2 linked regions of the Oceanicoccus sp. KOV_DT_Chl genome follow. The protein of the gene in region 2 interacts with the protein of the main gene of each other region in a pairwise test. Links are inferred from orthologs where the notes say so. Each region holds a gene or a part of one and is shown on either strand. Other genes may lie near its edges.

Region 1 (7,258 bases), on a different replicon or contig from region 2:
AACTCATTGCGCCAAAGAAAGTGCCTAATAGGTTTCCTACACCGCCAAATACCACCACCATAAAAGAATCGATAATATAACCTTGACCCAAATTCGGCCCAACATTAGTGAACTGGCTTAGCGCTACGCCGGCAATACCTGCAATACCGGAACCCAAACCAAACGTTAGCGCATCAACATAACCGGAATGTATGCCCATGGAATTTGCCATAGGCCTATCCTGCGTTACCGCTCGCATTTGTAAACCTAGCAATGTTTTTTTCAACATCAATGCGAGTACACCTAACACTATCAAGCTAAAAAACAACACATAAATGCGGTTATAGGTAATGGCAACTGCATCATTCATCTGCCAAAAACCACTGATAAAATCAGGGCTCACCACCGCTACATTGTTTGAGCTATACATACGCACTGCTTGCTGTAAGATCAGGCTGATACCAAAAGTGGCGAGCAGCGTATCTAACTGGCGACCATATAAATGCCGAATAACCAAACGTTCAATCAATACCCCGACCAAGCCTGAAACTAAAAAGGCTGCAGGTATCGCGATAAATAATGAGTATTGAATAAAATTGGGGAATATTTGCTGAACCGCAAAGGTGGTATAGGCGCCCAGCATAATCATTTCGCCATGAGCCATGTTAATCACGCCCATAACGCCGAAGGTAATTGCCAGGCCAATCGCGGCCAATAATAAAATAGACCCTAAACTCAAGCCAAAAATAAAATCTTCGATAACTTTATAAAAACGCAACTTGCTTTTTGCGTCCTTTAACTGCTTGACCGCCAACGCCACTATTTCAGGATTGGATTCAAGATATTTGCCACTGTCATCGCGTAAAGTGAGGCGATTCAGTACATTGACTGCCTCTGGTGCTACGCTGCCACCTATTGTTTGCATGGCATTTAATCTTAGCGTTTGATCTTTACTATCAATATCAATCATCGCCAATGCCAGCTGCATGGCTGATTTAACTTTTATATTTTTTTCTGACTTGATTGCACGATAAATTTCTTCACGCAACTCCGGGTCTGGCGTCTTGGTAAGGTTTTGTGCCGATAGCAAACGTAAATCATCGTTTTTAACGGTCAATTCTAATTTTGCGATATTAGCCCGCAATACCCGTCGCAATTTATTATTGATGCGAATTTTAGTAATCGTTTTCTTGTTAGTGATATCTAATACTTCACCGCTTGTTACCAAGGTAATTTTTAAGCGGTCTTCAATCTCGTCAATATAAACCAACTTTTTGTCTTCATCACGATAGTACAGCCGTGCGTCTAACAACGCCTTTAAACTAGGCAATACACGCTCATCATCAATAATGGCCAAGGCATCAATAGCTCTAGCTTTTTCTTTATTAGAGTTTGTTATCAATTCTGCTAGCGCGTCTTCAAAATCACTCGTCAATGCAACAGGAGCAAAGAAAAGACATTGTAAACAGAGAAAAATTAATCCGAGGCGTTTCATTTACTGGCCCAATTTATTAAAAAAAATGGCTTCTTACTTTGCAGTAGAAGCCACTATTATTAGCGCAGGGAGAGAGGTATGGAACCGCCCTCCCGGCAGCCACATAGTTGACTGGTCTACATTCACTTAGAACATGAATTTAGAAATTTTGACCAGAACATTTTTTGGTTTCAGTATTGTAGTTACCACAGTTGATAGCAGGGTTCTGCCAATCAGAGATAACCTTTGCTGACTCAGCCAAATGATCAGTCCACGCATCACCAGCAACTTCCTTGGTTTGCGAAACAATCTCAAATTGACCATCAGCCTGAATTTCGCCAATCAATACTGGCTTGGTAAAGTGATGGTTTGGTAAAACCTTGGCCATACCACCGGTTAAGTTACTCACTTCAATGCCATACATCGCAGGACGTACTTTATCCACTTCAACTGAACCCGCTTTTTCAACGGCTTTAGCCCAGGCTTTAAAACCAATATAAGTGGCTTCCATTGGATCATTCGTTACGCGCTTGTCATCACCAATGAATTTTTCCACTTGGCAATAAATTCATCGTTGGCGTCAGACTCGGCACTCTGGAAGTAATTCCATGCAGCCAAGTGACCAACTAATGGTGCTGTATCAAAACCGGAAAGCTCTTCTTCACCTACCGAGAAAGCAACTACTGGAATGTCTTCCGCAGAAATACCCTGGTTAGCTAGCTCTTTGTAGAACGGTACGTTAGCATCGCCATTAACTGTTGAAACAACCGCAGTCTTTTTTCCCGCTGAACCGAACTTTTTGATTTCAGAAACGCGCGTAGTCCACTCAGAGAAACCAAACGGCGTGTAGTTAACGGAAATATCGGCTTCTGCTACACCTTTGCTGATTAAATACGCTTTTAAGATTTTGTTAGTCGTTTGTGGGTAAACGTAGTCAGTACCTTCCAATACCCAACGCTTAACGCCTTCTTCTTCCATTAAATAATCTACCGCAGGGATTGCCTGCTGGTTTGGCGCTGCACCCGTATAGAAAACATTTTTAGAGGATTCTTCACCCTCATACTGTACGGGATAAAATAACAAACCATTTAGCTTTTCAATAACCGGTAACACTGACTTACGTGATACTGAGGTCCAGCAACCGAAAATTACATCAACATCTTTTTGCTCGATTAGCTCTTTGGTTTTTTCTGCGAATAAAGGCCAATCAGAAGCGGGATCAACAACAACCGCTTCCAGTTTTTTGCCCAACAATCCACCTTTTTTATTTTGCTCTTCCACCATCATCAACACGGTGTCTTTCAAGGTCGTTTCACTGATTGCCATCGTGCCTGACAAAGAGTGCAATACACCGACTTTGATTGTATCTGCTGCTTGTGTAATCGCTGCGCTTAACGCGAGCGCGGCAACACCTAATGCTTTAGCACCGGTTTTCGCCCACTGCTTTTTTATTTCCATGATTGATCTCCAAGGATATTGTTCTTGTTTACGACACAAAGCCTTAGAGCAGAATTAATGCCAATCTTTATTTTTTTTCTGTAATAAGCTAAAAAATCATTATGATTCATAGGCTTACGCCACAGCATATTCCTAAGGCATAAGCTCTGCGTCCATAATGGCGCAAAATTGCGCACAACTTCAGTGCGACAAAAAAAATGCGCCTCATTTATGAACGTTTGGCGAATATTGAATAACGAATAGCACTAAACCTAGCTACCAGGTTGCCCCAGTCAGGCTTACATGCAATGAATAATCAAAAAGAGAGGGCAGCTTTAAAAAAGCCGCACCATATTGGGGATGTGACTTAGACAGCCACAGGGTCAGGGGTCAACATACCTTGATTGATTATGAAATCAATAATATCGGCCAAGCCCTGCTGAGTTTTTAAATTGGAAAAAACGAAGGGTCTGTCGCCACGCATTTTTTTAGCATCGCGATCCATTACCGCTAAATCAGCACCAACCAAGGGCGCTAAATCGATTTTATTAATCACCAATAAATCTGATTTGGTAATGCCGGGACCGCCTTTGCGCGGTATTTTATCCCCCGCAGATACATCGATAACATAAATGGTGAGGTCCGATAATTCAGGGCTAAACGTCGCCGCCAGATTATCACCACCGCTTTCGATCATCACTAATTCCAAACCGGGAAAGCGGTCATTGAGTTCTTCCACCGCGGATAAATTCATCGATGCATCTTCACGAATGGCCGTATGCGGGCAACCTCCAGTCTCAACACCGATAATTCTATCGGCCGGTAACACATCATGGCGTAATAAAAACTCGGCATCTTCGCGGGTATAAATATCATTGGTAATTACAGCAATATTTAAACGGTCCTTAAGTTGCGCGCAGAGCTCTTTGACCAATGCCGTTTTACCGGAGCCGACCGGGCCACCGATACCGAGACGGAGTGCGGGTTTTTGTTGTGCGGTTTTTGTTGGTGTTGGTATTGTTGCTGTCACGATTAACCTCAATCTAGGATCTAAATAAACGGGAATACTGGGTTTCATGTTGCGCTGAGATAATCGCCAATGCCGGCAGACCAGCGCCAATGTCATCATCAGCTAAAGTCATTGCCTGCTGGCAGCACTGCTCTACACTCGTCATTAAGGCGACCAATAATTGCTGCGCCTGGGTCTGCCCCAGCGGCACTAACTTGGTGGCAGCAGCGACTTGATTCTCTAACCAGCTCCAACACAGGCCGTGCATCAAAGAAGTTTGATCGACCTGCCAGTGAACGCCGGCCAGCGCAAACGCGGTAGCAAAACTGGCGGGGTACTGACGTGGCCATGCGGCGGCTTCATCAACCCCTAGTGAGGCTAACAAACGCATCAAGCCGCGACCCATTTGCACATCTTCCAATTCAAACTCGGCTGATTCACGGCTGGCTAATAAATAACTATTCCACTCATTTACTCGCGTCAGGTCTTTAACTTGCCACGCAGAATACAGGCGCGCCAATACTGGCAAATCCAAATGCGCCATGCTGTGACGCATAACCCCTCTATCCATTGCTGTGCCGCTGCTTGATCTGGCAAGTGCCCCAACTCCACGGCATATTCCTGCCCCTGCGAATAAGCGTAGGCACCTACTGGCAAGGCCGGACTGACCAAGTGCATTAAATGTAACAGCGAAGTATTCATCAGTATTTAGTGGGCGTGATCATGAGAATGGTCATGGTTTTTTGTCTGGCCATGATAAGCACCGTTCTCGGGATGAAAGGGGCGCTGACAGCTCTCAACTGTTAGCCCTAAACCCAACACCATGTCATCTAACACATGATCATGTTGATAGCGTATATAATCCGCGCCAATTTGTAAGGGCACATGACGATTACCTAAATGATAGGCCGCACGCATTAATAAATGGGCATCATCACTGCACACTTCTGACACAGTTTCAGCAGCGGCAATGACTTTTACACAGCTACCATCACTGCATTGCAACACATCGTCGTGTTGTAATACCCGGCCGCGCTCTAAAAACCAGCCCAGCGTTTCACCACAAACCGTTTGCGCTTTATGCCGACTTTTTTGCCGCTGTTGATAATCCAGCTCTATCGCTAACGCTGCTGGCCCGGCTGGCTGCTCACTCAGTTCAAAACATTCTTTCATTGGCTAACTTCAAATTAAAAAATCAAAATAGGGAATAGCGTTGCGCCAGCGGCAATACTGTTGCTGGCTCACACACTAACAGCTCACCATTGGCGCGCACTTCATAAGTCTCAGGATCAACTTCCATCTGCGGTTGCCAATTATTCAAGATCATATCGGCCTTGGTGACACTGCGGGTATTTTTACAAGCGACTAATAATTTATCCAAACCCAGTGCATGAGCGACACCGGCCTGAATCGCCGCTTCGCTGACAAAACTCACCGAGGTTGCCGCTACCGCTTTACCAAAAGCGCCAAACATTGGTCGGTAATGGACCGGCTGTGGTGTTGGAATAGACGCATTGGGATCGCCCATCGGCGCGGCAGCAATCATTCCGCCTTTAATAATCATCGCTGGCTTAATGCCAAAAAACATCGGTTTCCACAGCACTAAATCCGCCAGTTTGCCCACTTCAATAGAACCTACTTCATGGGCAATACCATGAGCAATCGCCGGGTTAATGGTATATTTTGCGATGTATCTTTTTGCCCGCAAATTATCCGAGTAATTACTATCGCCTTGCAAGGCACCGCGCTGCACTTTCATTTTATGTGCGGTTTGCCAGGTGCGACAAACCACTTCACCAACGCGACCCATCGCTTGTGAGTCCGAAGCAATCATCGAAAACGCGCCCAGATCATGCAAAATATCTTCAGCAGCTATTGTTTCCCGACGGATACGGGAATCGGCAAAAGCTACATCTTCGGGAATATTAGGATCAAGATGATGACACACCATCAACATATCCAAATGCTCATCCACGGTATTGATCGTATAGGGACGGGTCGGATTTGTTGACGAAGGTAAAACGTTAGACTCACCACAGGCTTTGATAATATCAGGCGCATGACCACCACCGGCCCCTTCCGTGTGATAAGTATGAATGGTGCGACCTTTAAACGCCGCCAATGTATCTTCAACAAAACCGGACTCATTCAAGGTGTCAGTATGAATCGCCACTTGCACATCGTATTTTTCAGCGACTGTTAAACAATTATCGATAGACGCCGGCGTTGTGCCCCAGTCTTCATGTAATTTTAATCCCATTGCCCCGGCAGCGAGCTGCTCTTCTAACGATATTGGTAAGCTGGCATTACCCTTGCCGAGAAAACCCAGGTTCATCGGGAATGCTTCAGCAGCTTGTAACATCTTGCCAATATGCCATGGGCCTGGCGTACACGTCGTCGCATTGGTGCCGGTTGCTGGACCCGTGCCGCCACCTAACATGGTAGTCACACCGCTCATTAACGCTTCTTCGATTTGCTGCGGACAAATAAAATGAATATGGGAATCGATACCGCCGGCGGTGAGGATTTGTCCCTCCCCGCAATCACTTCGGTACAGGGGCCAATAATAATATCGATACCGGATTGAATATCAGGATTACCCGCTTTACCGATAGCTTGAATGCGGCCCGCTTTAATCGCCACATCCGCTTTGACAATGCCCCAGTGATCAAGAATCAAGGCGTTGGTGATCACCGTATCTGGCGTGCCGGTGCTGGCGCGCTGGCTTTGGCCCATGCCATCGCGAATTACTTTACCGCCGCCAAACTTTACCTCTTCACCGTAGTGGGTAAAATCTTTCTCAACCTCTATCCACAACTCGGTATCACCCAAGCGTACGCGGTCACCCACGGTTGGACCATACATATCCGCATAGGCGCGGCGATCAATGGTAGTCATCAGTTACTCCAGCACATACTTATTTCATTTATTTAAATTAATCTAACGCGCCCATAATCTCACCGCGTAAACCATATACTTTGCGCTCACCGGCTAGTGCCACCAATTCCACCTCACGGCCCTGACCCGGCTCAAATCGCACCGCAGTGCCGGCAGCAATATTCAGGCGAAACCCTCTGGCCGCAGCCCGATCAAATTGCAAGGCCGGATTCGTTTCAAAAAAGTGATAATGAGAACCCACCTGAATCGGGCGGTCACCGCTATTGGCAACCGTTAACGTGATAGTTTGACGACCGGGATTGAGTTCAATCTCGCCGGCTCTGACTTCGACTTCACCTGGAATCATTTTATGCTCCTTGTAGCGGCAGCAACGCCATTAAACAATCGGGTTATGCACCGTGACTAATTTAGTACCATCGGGAAAAGTGGCTTCGACCTGTACCTCATGCAGCATTTCAGCG
Region 2 (7,244 bases):
CAAGGCCCACTGGCTGGATTCCCGGTACTGGATGTTGAAGTTGAACTGTACGATGGTAGCTACCACGCCGTTGACTCTTCGGCTATTGCGTTCGAAATCGCTGCTAAAGGTGCATTCCGTCAGTCTATGCCTAAAGCCGGACCACAGCTGATAGAGCCCATCATGAACGTTGACGTATTCACTCCAGACGATCACGTGGGTGATGTTATCGGTGACTTGAACCGTCGTCGTGGCATGATCAAGGATCAGGAAGCAGGCGTTAGTGGTGTGCGCATCAAAGCAGATGTGCCACTGTCAGAAATGTTTGGCTACATTGGTCACTTGCGTACCATTACTTCTGGTCGCGGTCAGTTTTCAATGGAGTTCTCACACTATATGCCATGCCCAGCCAATGTGTCTGTTGACGTTATTGCTGCTGAAAAAGAAAGACAAGCGAATAAGTAATTAGCCGCTTAACAATCAAAAGCCCCGCTAGCTAAACACTAACGGGGCTTTTTTATACCGCTCGTTTAACCCGTTATTTCACGGTGAAATTTAATTCTACTGCGGTTCCTGCCGGGTCCCGAACAAACAATTGCGACTGTCCAATCTGCGTCATATCAAGCCGGTCATAATGCACCTCCATAGCATCCAGCTTGGCAATCGTTGCCGCCAAATCATCACAAGCAAATGCAATGTGATCAAAAAAACCAGTACCGGTCACAGCGCGATTATTATCTTCCAATAAATGCAATATGGGATGATCTCCAGCGTAAAGCCAATAACCGGTAAACCCAAAATCCGGCCTAAACCCGGGCTTTAAATCCAATAGCTGATCATAAAATGAAAGCACTTCCGCCAGCACATCCGCAGGCGCATTGATAGCAAAATGATGAATTCGCTGAAGTGCCATAGACTTTTCTCTAACTATATTAATGATTAGGTAGTATCGACCAGCCCCGCCTCAAAGATCAATCAGCAAGCAACGGCCTTAACAGATTGTAACTTTATAAGGCAGCATATACTTTGGTGACATTCCTGTGCTGTGATAGCCTGAAATTATTCTCAACCAAACAGGAATAACATTATGGGACGTTAGAATCGCGAAGAAATCGAACAAGCCTTCGATAAATTTCAAGCCGCTGCATTGACCGGCGCTCAAACCAAAGACTGGACCGACTGGGCTAATTGCTTTACTGAAGATGCAACTTATTTTGAACATCACTACGGTAAATTCTGGGGGCGAGAAAACATAAAAGTATGGATCACCAAAACCATGAATAGCTGGCCCGCCAGCAGCATGACGGCCTTTCCTGTTACCTGGTATTCCATTGATGAAAACAAAGGCTGGGTGTTCTGTGAAGTGATGAACCGCATGGAAGATTTAGGCGATGGCAAGATATATCAGGAACCTAACATCACCATATTGCACTATGCTGGTAATGGCTTATTTAGCTATGAAGAAGATGCCTATAACCCACATAACATGGGTGTCACTATCGGCGCCTGGATTGAAAAGAAAAAAGAATTAGAGGCCAAACCTGCGGAGTAAATACTCCGTGGTTGTTCGTCCAACCTATCAAAATCAAACACCGAACCCCTGCGCTGCCACCCAATCATTAATCGCCAAGCCGGTACCCATATCCCATCCTTTTAACTTTTCTTTTGGCACAATTTTATAAGCATCCAACTCATGATTCAGTTTAATATCGCCTTGCGCTCGCACATGGTAAGCGATAATAACCTGATTCTGCTCGGCAAAAGAATAAACCCCCACCAGTGACGATTCGATCACCTGCAAACCTAACTCCTCCTCCGTTTCACGATGGGCACAGACTTGCGGGTCTTCCTGCTGCTCTAAAAACCCGGTAATTATTGAAAAAAAATCGTGCTTCCAGGCTGCGTTATGTGCCAGCACTACCCCCTCATCAACCTCAACAATCATCGCCACCACCGGCGTTGGATTATTCCAAAACACGAAATTACAGGCATCGGCAGCACAGCCCCGACGATGCTCACCATCAATTATCACAGGGGTAAGGGGATTAGCACATTGGGGACAGTAATTCATAACATCTCTCTTCTAAGTGTTTCTCTTTCAGCTTGATTCCATGCGATTATAACGCAGGCTTCAAAAAAAAAATCAATGAGTAAGCACCAGCCTGTTGAGCACACTCCCGCTTAAGGCTACTATTATTCGCAGTGACCACCACTGAATAAAGGATCAACATGCGTTTACTTCTGGCTATCTTACTGCCCTGGCTACAATTCTTCACCATCGGCCGTCCCTTTGCTGGCATCATTTGCCTGATATTGCAATTAACGCTCATCGGCTGGGTGCCAGCGGCTATCTGGTCGGTATACGCCTTGAGCCAATATAATACCGATAAAAAAATTAACCAAGCACTTGGCAATAATAAATAAACTGTCAGCTCGCTTTAGGAATTCCCATGAAATTATTAACGCACATTTTATTTGCTGCCGGCTTAATATTGCTCACCGCCTGTGAAAGCACTTATTACAATGCCATGGAAGAAATCGGCATTCACAAACGCGATATATTAATTGATCGCTTAGAAGAAGCGCAGCAAGCACAGCAAGAAGGCCAGCAACAATTTAAAAATGCGCTGGAACAATTTAAAGCGGTAGCGAGTTTTGATGGCGGTGATGTGGAAACCATGTATAACCGCCTTAATGACGAATACGAGGACAGCGTTGCAGCAGCCGAAAACATCAGCAACAGAATCGAAAAAGTCGATTCTGTTGCGCAAGCTTTATTTGATGAATGGAAAGAAGAACTGGGACAGTACACCAACCAAAATCTGCGCCGTGACAGCGAAAGAAAGCTACAGGATACCCAACGCCGTTATAAAAATTTATTGAATGCTATGCAAAAAGCAGAAAAATCTATTGCCCCGGTACTCGCAACGCTGCATGACAACACGCTGTATCTTAAACATAACCTGAATGCTCGCGCGATCAGCTCACTCAAAAATGAACTCGGCAATGTAAATCGTAATGTCTCTTCGCTACTGGCAGAGATGGAAAAAGCTATCAAAGAATCCGATACCTTTATTTCCGAGCTTCGGAAAGGTTAGAACTTTTTACTGCCCACTTTTGATCCTTTTAGCCAGCGTAAAAATTATCCCGCACATTGGATAATCATTTGCGGTAAAGGCATAATGCGCCTCCTGATGTAATAGCAAATACTTCCAAGAGCCCATTCATGCCTATTGATAAAGCCTTAATCAAACGCAGTCACTCTCGCTGCGAATTATGTACCAGTAAAGACGATCTGAATACGTATGAAATTCCACCTGACCACGATGGCAGCGTGGATAAAAGCATCCTCTTATGTAACACCTGTCTAAGCCAAATCCAGTACCCGGAAACAACTGAAGTGAACCACTGGCGCTGCCTGAATGACAGCATGTGGAGTCAAACACCGGCAGTGCAAGTGATGGCCTGGCGGCAATTAAAACAGCTATCCACTGAAAGCTGGGCGCAGGATTTACTGGAAATGCTGTATTTGGATGAAGATACACAAACGTGGGCAGAAGCCGCTTTAAGCAATAGCGACCAGCCAGCCACTTTGGATAGCAATGGTGCCGCGCTGGAGGCAGGCGATACTGTGACCTTAATCAAAGATCTGGTGGTTAAAGGTGCCAACTTTACCGCCAAGCGCGGTACCGCAGTCCGTGGCATTTCGCTAACCAACAACCCCGAGCAAATTGAAGGCCGAGTCAATGGCACCCGTATTGTCCTGCTGACCAAATTTTTGAAGAAATCGAACTAACCCCCACTTTCGAGCGAGGCTTGACGAAGCTCTCGCCCCGGAAAAGTAAATAATTCACCCCCCTATATTTGCCCGATACCAGTAAGCCCGATACACTAGCCGACAGTTTAAATGGTGTATTTCAAAACGAAAACAGGGGTAATACGGCGAAGATCGCTACCTGAGCGCGAAACTAGCCACTTCTAAACCTTGAAAAACAGCTTCTGAACCCAATATAACCCGTTAATAATGACAAACCACCACTTTAGCGCTTGCCTCCACTGCGCCTACACTTTAATCACTGAGGAAATCTCATGTTAATCGGACAAAATTCAGTCGTCAGCATTCAATACACCCTTACCAATGACAAGGGTGAGGTCATGGACCAATCGCAAGCTGGCGAACCCCTCATTTACTTGCATGGCGCTGACGGCATCATCCCTGGCCTGGAAAACGAATTAACCGGTAAAGTGGCGGGCGCAGCATTTAAAGTCACCATCAAGCCAGAAGAAGCATATGGCGACCATATCGCAGAAATGGTGCAGCAAGTACCTCGCAGCGCATTCCCAGCTGATGCCGAAATTCAACCGGGCATGCAATTTAACGCCGACTCTCCCAATGGCCCAATGACAGTAATGGTCACGGAGGTGAGTGACGACACGGTCACTGTAGACGGCAATCACCCATTGGCCGGCTTTACACTACATTTTGAAGGCACCATTGAAGATGTGCGTCAGGCTACTGATGAAGAATTAGAGCACGGCCATGCCCATGGCCCTCATACTCACTAAAAAGTGCTGACTAGATACTTAGCAGCGACCAATTAAGGCGCTGCTAAGTATTGCTCCAGCCGCGTATCCCAGCAATTCATTTCATCCTGCTGCCACACATAGCGCTGCATAACATCCTTTTGATCCAGCCAAAATAACGTTCCCGGCTGGTATTCCCCGCCAAAATATTCATAGCGAGCCGCGTCAATACTGCGCCCGTCAATGTTAATGGTTTCATGCTCTTGAAAGCGGGCCTGCCGCTGACTTAATAGAGGCGTGAGTAATTGCTCTGTATCCTGCGGATTGCGAATCCAGGGCACTAAAACCTGACTCTCACCTTGTACCAACAATCGCTGAATTACATCACCGTTGTAAATACGCATCAGCGGTGAAACGATATAACCTTCCGCCAACTCAAGTTCAGTTTCTTCTACCGCACCTTCTAAAGTTACACGTTTTATCTGCGCATAATTGGCACTGAATTGATAATGCGCGGACAATTGCTTGATTGCATCGTCCGCAAAGATCTTTATCACTACATCAAACTGGGTTATTTGGTTAGCATGTGCCAGCGATTGCACAAAAATTTTATTGCCAAACTCGCGGGAATCTCTTTCAGCACGCACAATAATGTCACCCTGTGCATTGCGATGACGAGACCAGGGTTCGCTGACTTTAGTTTTCTCGGCAAACACGGTGCCGCCAATCTGGCTTTCGTGATAATAGTTGTAACAGCCGTGATCAATAAGCGTTTCGTCGTCGCCGACCGGGGTAGGTATGGTAATACTCATAATTTTTATCTTGGGAAAATCTTGTTTGTAGAAAATAAAACCGCAAGGCTATCAGCACATTAAGCTGGCGCACAGAAAAAATTAATTTTTATTTTCCCGACTGTCGACCTGACCCAATAAATTTTCCAGCCGCTGCAATACTCGCTGATAAGCTTCATGCCCAAGCGTTTGTGCCTGCCGACTATCGCCATTGGTATCCGGCATGGCCGTTAATAATGCTTGTGTCGATTCAGCCCAATGAATACGAGCCTCCATCACATCAACCAAATATTCAAGCGCGATGCCATTGTAGGGAGCCCCTGGCATGGTGCGGATCGTTTCATCCTCAAAGTCACCAATAATTGCAGCGTAGGCAGCTGCTTCCTTAACTGCAGTGTCCTTTACTGCGGCTAAATTGTTGCGCAAGGTTTCCATATCGCCGGAGCCAGCATAGAGAAACTTTAGCATGGCTTCATACTGCATGGTGAAGTACGTTTCAGTCGGTGCTGCCAACCACTCCTGTAATGCTGCTCTTCCCTCTTCATTGACCGTATAAATAGTGCGCGTTCGACCGCCGTTGTCCTCTGTATGACTGGTCACCAAGCCCAGGCCCTCCAGTTTTTTGGGCTCTGAATAAACATGACTTTCAGCGCGGGACCAGAAAGCACGGAGCACACTCTCTTTCATATGATTATTCAATTCGTAAGCAGACCAGGGGCGACGTGCCAACAGGCCCAAAATAGCATAGGAAGTGGGGGTCAATTTTCTCATGACGACACTATAGCCTAAATGGGTGATGCCGTTACTCCAAATAGGAGTAATATTCGCTTTCGACAAAATAATACTACAAATTGGAGTATATATATGAAAGATCGGGGCGTAATTTCATCCCACTGGCAGCATTGCCAATGGCCATTTTGCTAGCCAATAGTGCGGCGGCGGAGCTGGTCATTGAAGAAATCATGGTGACTGCACAAAAGCGTACGGAAAGCACACAGGATATTGGTGCTGCCATTAGCGCCGTACAGGGCGATTCTTTAGAACGCTTGAATATTCTGGACTTTACCAGTGTTGAACAACTTACTACTGGCTTGACCCTGGACGATAGCAATGCTCGCAATACCACCATCAGTATGCGTGGCGTGACGTATGATTCGGAAGGTACGGCCAACCCAACAGTAGATGCCTACTGGAACGGCGTGCCAGTGCGTAATGATGCAGTGTTCAACCAATTATTTGATATCAGCCGAATCGAAGTGTTACGCGGCCCACAAGGGACGTTACAGGGGCAAACATCGCCCGCTGGCGCGATCGTTATCCACAGCCGCAAACCCAATTTCGAAGGCAATGTTGAAGGCTATATCAGCACCACCGTTACTGAGAATAATGGCTTTTCTACACAAGCCGCAATCGACCTTCCCGTGGTTGAAAACACACTGGCGGTGCGTATTGCCGCCAATTATGACGATAATGATATGGATGGTATCCGCAATATCAATACCGGCAGTACCCAAAGCAGCCACAGTGATGCCGGCCGTATTACCATTGCCTGGGAACCTAGCGACACTCTGACTACCAGCCTGACCCATGAATACAGCGAGCAGGAATTAAACGACTTTAAAGACATGGCCGGCACTGACCTCCTAGGTAATGGCAATCCAGATCTGGACACCTATGACCGCAAAGGGTTAAACCAACTTGATGCCACATTTGATAAACGCAACCGCTTAACGGTACTGAATGTCGATTGGGAGGTTTTTGGTCATCAACTCACGGCTATCAGCGGTTATCAGGATATCCATCAATTTGACTCCAGAGATATTGATCGAGCCAATTACAGCCCGCTTCCCCAGTTACAACAGGTCACCACTGAGTACGATATTTTCTCGCAAGAGTTACGACTCAGCTCCATTGACTCCGGGTTCTGGGAATACATTGTTGGCGGTTTTT

Evidence for each region.
Region 1: the proteins of UNITIG_RS18500 (region 2) and ureG interact in binary tests that used the Escherichia coli proteins (3 or more experiments, as listed by UniProt). The link is inferred for Oceanicoccus sp. KOV_DT_Chl from one-to-one orthologs.

The regions. Positions count from the first base shown.
Region 1 is NZ_FQLF01000002.1:1,635,185-1,642,442, forward strand. What follows is about bases 2,090-5,074. They hold ureG (urease accessory protein UreG), read right to left. Parts: upstream 3,921-5,074; coding sequence 3,258-3,920; downstream 2,090-3,257. Other genes in these bases: ureE (urease accessory protein UreE), read right to left, coding at 4,608-5,072. Outside these bases: urea ABC transporter permease subunit UrtB, read right to left, coding at 1-1,474; UNITIG_RS11465 (urease subunit beta), read right to left, coding at 6,835-7,143; ureA (urease subunit gamma), read right to left, coding at 7,174-7,258. UniProt on the Escherichia coli protein: Involved in the maturation of [NiFe] hydrogenases. Required for nickel insertion into the metal center of the hydrogenase. Exhibits a low intrinsic GTPase activity, which is essential for nickel insertion.
Region 2 is NZ_FQLF01000005.1:245,223-252,466, forward strand. Bases 2,836-5,806 are described here. They hold UNITIG_RS18500 (peptidylprolyl isomerase), read left to right. Parts: upstream 2,836-4,068; coding sequence 4,069-4,545; downstream 4,546-5,806. Other genes in these bases: UNITIG_RS18490 (DUF2959 domain-containing protein), read left to right, coding at 2,836-3,077; UNITIG_RS18495 (alkylphosphonate utilization protein), read left to right, coding at 3,206-3,775; UNITIG_RS18505 (hypothetical protein), read right to left, coding at 4,578-5,315; UNITIG_RS18510 (PadR family transcriptional regulator), read right to left, coding at 5,397-5,806. Outside these bases: fusA (elongation factor G), read left to right, coding at 1-444; UNITIG_RS18470 (VOC family protein), read right to left, coding at 518-892; UNITIG_RS18475 (nuclear transport factor 2 family protein), read left to right, coding at 1,091-1,531; UNITIG_RS18480 (NUDIX domain-containing protein), read right to left, coding at 1,565-2,050; UNITIG_RS18485 (YqaE/Pmp3 family membrane protein), read left to right, coding at 2,209-2,403; more of UNITIG_RS18490, read left to right, coding at 2,430-2,835; more of UNITIG_RS18510, read right to left, coding at 5,807-6,065; UNITIG_RS18515 (TonB-dependent receptor), read left to right, coding at 6,203-7,244. UniProt on the Escherichia coli protein: Folding helper with both chaperone and peptidyl-prolyl cis-trans isomerase (PPIase) activities. Chaperone activity prevents aggregation of unfolded or partially folded proteins and promotes their correct folding.